Linked DNA regions of Colwellia sp. M166. The protein of the gene in region 2 interacts with the protein of the main gene of each other region in a pairwise test. Links are inferred from orthologs where the notes say so. Each region holds a gene or a part of one and is shown on either strand. Other genes may lie near its edges.

Region 1 (3,284 bases), 1.3 Mb from region 2 along the record:
AACCACGACATTATCAAAAGTTATGTATTCAGTGCCGGCATTATTTTTCATGCTAATACGAATAACTAACGAATTACCTGCAGCAATAGCTGTGGTGATGGTTTCACTGGTAAAATCATCAATTAAGGTGTGTGATGCACTCCCCTTACCTTGCCAATTATCTATGGTATTAAATACTCCACCGTCAATAGCATAAGCAACATCTATAAAATCAGTACTTTCGTGATCACCATTCTCTGCGGCATTTACTGCCAAAGTTATATCAGAAAAACGGCTAATGTTGATAGCTTCTGACTGCCACATGGCTATACCGTCTAAATCTCGTCCTTCAAACTTTCCATTGTTGACTTTAAACCAATCTGATGTCGCTGTAAGCTCTGCTGAACTAACATCAATTGACCATTTGGTTACATCAGTTAAATCAACTTGATTAAAAACGGCCCCTTTGCCATCAATACTTACCGCATCGAAGTTTTCACTCCATATTTCATCCGCGTTAGCCATTGATGAAGCTAGCACACTACCGGTAAAAATAGTAAAAACCACTGTACTTGCTAAGCTTGATTTAACACTGCTGAACTTTTTCCGCAAAAAAATATTCACCACACACACTCCCCAAATTATTATTATGCAAAATGCCTAATGGCATTCTGTATGTTAAATGTTAAGTTATTGTTAAAGAAAAGTGAATGTTTTTTAACCACTGACCATTTGGTAAGTAAATATTACTTTGAATTGATGTCTATTGAGAGAGAGTTAGCAAAGTGTGTTTTAGTTAATTTTAATGACATAACAGCAAAAAAATATAACTTTATTTTATTATGCTTTTTTTCGTGCGCTGTATTTCTTCGCTTTTATTTTACCTTTAAAAGCAACTTTAGGTAATTGTGCAAAAGATTGTTGCTCAGATTGTGCAATCATCTGTGCTATGGTCGCTGTTAAAGGATTAATAAGATCTTGGTAGCGATTTTTTTTCTCACTAATATTGGTCAATGTTGCTTCCCAGTGTGCGGTCATATCGGGCATAGTCGCAGCGACAGGTAAGGCCTTGATTAACGATGTACCAACAACTGTTGCATGAATATTTTTTCCTTGTCGCTGCAAATAATCACGCTTAAAGAGTAAATCAATAATCCCTGCACGGGTCGCTTCCGTACCTAAGCCATCATTTTCTTTTAAGAGTTTTTTAATCTCATGATCACTGACAAATCGAGCAATACCTGTCATAGCACTTAACAAGCTAGCGTCGGTAAAATGTTTAGGTGCTTGTGTAATACGACTAATTAATTCTCCATGACGAGACAATATTTTTTCACCTTCAACTAACTTCGGTAATAGTTGATGCGCTAATTGCTGTTCAACATCATCATCACTCCCTTGTTTTACTGTCTCTGGCTTTTTCTTTGCCCGCTGAAATAATACTTTCCAACCTTGAGCAATAGGCGTTTTAGCATTGGCTAAAAACTTACCGCCAGCAATAAGCACTTCAACGCGAGTTTGATTATATTGATAAACTGGATAGAACTGCGCTAAGTATTGTCGAACAATAAGAAAATAAATTTTCTTCTCAAATGGATTTAACGATAATTTCGATGGCGATTTTTCAGTCGGAATAATGGCATGATGAGCGGTAACTTTGGCATTGTTCCAGGCTTTACTTTTTAACGAGCTATTGGCCCCTTGTGCAAATGAGGAGTAGCTATCATCTGCACTAACGAGCATAGCAATAATGCCCTTAGCTTGGCCATGATGCTCTTTTGGCAAATAGCGACAGTCTGAACGCGGATAAGTGATCAACTTATGCTTTTCATACAAAGCCTGACATACATCTAGCACCAATTTTGCATTCAGTGAGTAAATTTTTGCTGCGTCAATCTGTAAGGCTGATAAGCTATAAGGTAAAGGTGCAGCTTGTTTTTTTTGTTGCTCATTGACCGAACTAATTACCGCTGGCTGGTTTTCAATACGACGCACAACATTTTCGGCTAAAGCACGGTTAAGGACACGACCTTCTTCATCCATATGAGGTTGGCAAGCTGCACTTGGCTGCCATTTAGCAATAAAGTATTCTTGAGTATTACTTGTTAAATGCGCGTGCACGTCATAAAAGTCTTTAGCAACAAAGTTATCAATTTCTTGTTGGCGTCGTACCACTAAACCTAGCAAGGGGGTTTGCACTCGGCCAACCGATAACACACTGTTAAAACCAGCCTTTTGGCCTTGAATTGTATAGGCTCGCGTTAAATTAATACCGTATAACCAATCAGCTCTAGAACGTGCTAAGGCCGATATCGACAATGGCATAAATAACTGGTTACTTTGCATATTAGCAAGTGACCTTTGCACCGCAGGTAAATTTAAATCACTGACCAATAAACGTTTAATATTTTGCTTCTTCTTCGCCGGCACCTTTAAAAAATCGATCACTTCATCGACTAACAGCTGTCCTTCTCGATCGGGATCGCCAGCATGAATAATTTCATCGGCTTGCTTGACCAGTTTTCGCAATACGGTAAGTTGCGCACGTGTTTGCGTTTTGGGCTTTAATTGCCACTGCTCAGGCACAATCGGTAAATGAGCCATTTGCCATTTTTTAAAGGCCGGATCATAATTTTCTGGCTTAGCTTGCTCGAGAATATGGCCGATACACCAACTCACCACATCGCCATTACCAAGCTCGATATAACCTTGATGATTTTTCTGTGGTTTAGGTAATGCCGCGGCAATTGCTCGACCTAAGCTTGGTTTTTCAGCAATATATAATTTCAAGATGAATACTTATCTGAGCAGTAAAAGCTATTAAACTTATTAGCTAGCCTAGCACTTAAAACTGTTTATTTATACAGTAAAGTGTACTTAATGTTAATCGATAACTCGCTGCAGTGCTGTTAACCAACCTTGATAGTGCCGATTTCGACTGTCTTCAGCCATTTTTCTGTCAAACTTGTCCTGCAACTGCCATGACTGTGCCGCTTGTTCAATACTGTCAAAAAGCCCCTGTTGCAAGCCCGCTAATAGTGCAGCACCTAAGGCGGTCGTTTCGGTAATTTTTGGTCGTTCTATGGTAATGGCTAAAATATCAGCTAAAAACTGTAGCAACCAATTATTCACCACCATACCGCCATCTACTCGTAATTGCGTAGTTTTAATACCGTCTTGTGCCATTGCCGTTAATAAATCACGCGTTTGATACGCCACTGATGCTAAGCCAGCGCTGACTATTTCTTTAATACCAGAATCGCGCGTTAAACCTATAATTGCACCACGTGCATCTGGTTGCCAAT
Region 2 (3,579 bases):
ATATTATCGTCTATTTCAGGATAAATAAATGCCGAAGCAAATGAGGTATGACGACGACCACTTGAGTCGAACGGTGATTTTCGTACTAAACGATGCACGCCGGTTTCGGTACGTAACCAACCAAAGGCATACTCACCGGTGTATTTAATGGTACAACCTTTAATACCCGCAACATCGCCATCGGTAACTTCAATGGCTTCTGTTTTATAGCCATTAGCTTCCCCCCAACGTAAATACATCCGCATCAACATTTCGGCCCAATCTTGTGCTTCAGTGCCGCCCGAGCCAGATTGGATATCTAAATAACAGTTATTAGCATCTTGTTCACCGGAAAACATTCGACGGAATTCTAATTTTTCAAGACTAGCTTCTAATGCTTGTGTTTCATCTTCAGCATCATTAAAAGTTTCTTCATCGTCAGCTTCAACCGCCAGCTCAACTAAGCCTTCAATGTCTTCACAGCCGGAATCCATTTCATCAATGGTTTCAACCACAGCTTCTAATGCGGCTCGTTCACGGCCTAGGGCTTGTGCACGCTCAGGGTCATTCCAAACATCAGCAGACTCTAATTCACGAACAACTTCAACCAAACGTTCTGACTTTTGGTCGTAGTCAAAGGTACCCCCGAAGCATATTGGTGCGTTCGCGAATTTCTTTAATTTTATTAAGTACTGGATTAACTTCTAACATATGATTTTGGTGACCAAGTCACAGCTAAAGACCTAAGGGTAAAATAGTCGCGCATTGTAGCCTAATTATGCAATGAAATAAATGCTTGCTTGGCTGATCAAATCGCCTTTTTACGATATTTTTTGAGCTAAAAAACATAAATATTATTAGTAGCACTAGCCATTTATGCTGACACTAAACGCTATTCTAATTGTTCGACCATTAATTGCACCGACTGCTTACCACGAAACTCATTGATATCAAGACGATAAGCAAGCTTAACTTGCTTCGCTTGATGATCAGGCCAACGTTTAATGTCAACATTAAAGGCAATGGCATCAAATATTTGCTGATCTTTTTCTACCACTAATTTCAAATGTTTTTCTCCAACAATACGTTGCTGTACTAACGTAAAGACATCATCAAATAATGGTTCAGGGAAGTTTTGTCCCCATGGGCCAGCATCTCGTAATACCTGAGCGAAGGTCAATGTCATATCTCGAGTCAGTAATTCACCATCTGAAGCTAGAACTCCAGTTAAAGCTTCTTGGCTTAACCATTGCTGAGCATATTGCTCAAATAGCATCGAAAAGCTTTCAAATTGCTCTCTAGCTATTGATAAGCCTGCGGCCATAGCGTGACCACCAAACTTTGCAATAATCCCCGGATGTTGGCTATCGATATATTCTAATAAATCACGAATATGTAAACCAGGAATAGAACGTGCAGAGCCTTTAATTTCATCGCTATTGTTATTTGTATCAGCAACGTTTTTATCGCTGCCTTTAGCAAAAACAATGCTCGGTCGATGATACTTTTCTTTCAACCGTCCGGCGACAATGCCAATAACACCTTGATGCCAATCAGCATGAAATAAACTAATACCGTGTGGTAAATTTTCTTCACTAAACTGTAAACTCGCGAGTACTTGCTCAGCTTCGATTTGCATGCCTTGCTCTATTTCACGACGCGCTTTATTTAAGTCATCCAAATCTGCCGCCATCACCCTTGCCGTTGACAAATCTTTCGCTAATAAACAATTGATACCAAAAGCCATGTCATCCAAGCGCCCTGCTGCATTAATCCTTGGCCCTAATGCAAAACCAAAATCACTCGCTACTAATTTTTGTTGATTCTTACCGGCTATTTCAATTAAGGCTTGAATACCTGGCCGTGTTGCACCCGCACGAATACGTTTTAAACCCTGTTCGACTAAAATACGATTATTAGCATCTAGTGACACCACATCCGCAACCGTCCCTAAGGCGACTAAATCGAGTAATTGCGCAATATTTGGCTCTTTAATATTTTGCTGCTCAAACCATTGCTGTTCACGTAAATACTTTCTTAATGCCAACATAAAATAGAAAGCGACCCCGACCCCAGCTAACGATTTACTGGCAAAGTTACACCCCACTTGATTAGGGTTAACAATTGCATCCGCAGGCGGCGTTGTGGCACCGGGCAAGTGATGATCGGTAACCAGCACTTGTAATCCTAACGCTTTCGCCCTTTTAACCCCTGCCATACAACTAATGCCATTATCAACAGTGACTAAAACCTCTGCACCTTGTGATACAGCAATATCAACAATTTCAGGAGTTAAACCGTAACCATACTTGAAGCGATTAGGTACTAAAAAGTGGTGATTGCTTGAGCCAAGCATTTGTAATGCTTCCATCATGAGTGCCGTACTGGTTGCACCATCAGCATCAAAATCACCAATCACGGTAATATTTTTTTGCCCTTTTAGTGCCTGATATAAAAGTTCACACGCTTCAGGTAAGCCTTTTAATGTTTCAACGGGACATAAATGTGAGGCCGTTAACTCAAGCTGTTCTTTACAAGTAACGCCACGACGGGCATATATTTGTCGGACAATAGGATGAAGCGAACTGGGTAAATGTTCATCACTAATGTGTTCTCGACGAATAATTTCTTTTTGCATCAATCACTCTTCTTAAATAAATAGTACTAATAATGAGAATAGTAGAGACAAAAATGGCAAGTCATTAACTTGCCATTTTCTAGATAAATAATCTGTTTCCATAAAACTTCAAGAAGCAGAGTTCGTTCAAACGTCCTGAAAGCCACATGCGGTATGGATATAGCTATGGTTTACTTTATAAAGTAGTTTCCAATAACATAAATAATTTACTTGGCTCTTGATAACCAGGTACCATCATGCCGTTGGCTAACATAATCGCTGGCGTTCCGGTAACTCCCACTTGACGACCAAAATTAAACTCTTCTTCAATGGGTTTATCACAAATACGGGCGGCAACATCAGCGCCAGTTTTTGCTTTGGTTAGGGCTTGTTGAGGGTCTTCATGACACCAAATTGAGCGTAAATCTTTAAAGCCTTGAGAATAATTACCCGTACGGTCTTTTACTCCTGCACGTGGATACGCTAAGTAACGCACAGTAATACCTTTATCGTTATAATCTTCAATTTGTTCGTGCATTTTACGACAATAACCGCAGGTAATATCAGTAAAAACAGTAACCACATACTTTTCATCTTTTGCTGGGAAAACAATCATGGCATCGGAGAATTTCGCCATCCCCTCAATACGTATTAATGCTAAGCTTGCTTCGGTCAAATTAGTCACATTATTACCTAGACCATACATTTTCCCTTGCAATAAAAATTCACCATCAGCACTAGCATAAAATAAGCCCTGATCAGTAACTACTTCAACCAATCCAGCCATAGGAGATGGTTTAATGCTAGCAACATCAAGCCCTAAGGTATTAGTTAGTTTTGCTTTTACTGCATCAAAAGCTACAGGTTGTGCTGTAGCTAACATAACACTGTTTGCAACTGAGGTTGTTGGCTCAACATACGCGTTGACATTGTTGGCCAAACTTAACAGGCCAAGCGCTGCAGCCAATAAAAACTTCTTAGAC

What was found.
Region 1: the proteins of recJ (region 2) and FGD67_RS11640 interact in binary tests that used the Escherichia coli proteins (3 or more experiments, as listed by UniProt). The link is inferred for Colwellia sp. M166 from one-to-one orthologs.

Annotation. Positions count from the first base shown.
Region 1 is NZ_CP040755.1:2,549,955-2,553,238, reverse strand. What follows is about bases 295-3,284. They hold FGD67_RS11640 (DNA topoisomerase III), read right to left. Parts: upstream 2,770-3,284; coding sequence 820-2,769; downstream 295-819. Other genes in these bases: glpK (glycerol kinase GlpK), read right to left, coding at 2,863-3,284; FGD67_RS11645 (ExeM/NucH family extracellular endonuclease), read right to left, coding at 295-606. Also shown: more of FGD67_RS11645, read right to left, coding at 1-294.
Region 2 is NZ_CP040755.1:1,257,531-1,261,109, forward strand. Bases 245-3,234 are described here. They hold recJ (single-stranded-DNA-specific exonuclease RecJ), read right to left. Parts: upstream 2,618-3,234; coding sequence 872-2,617; downstream 245-871. Other genes in these bases: dsbC (bifunctional protein-disulfide isomerase/oxidoreductase DsbC), read right to left, coding at 2,793-3,234. Also shown: more of dsbC, read right to left, coding at 3,235-3,579. UniProt on the Escherichia coli protein: Single-stranded-DNA-specific exonuclease.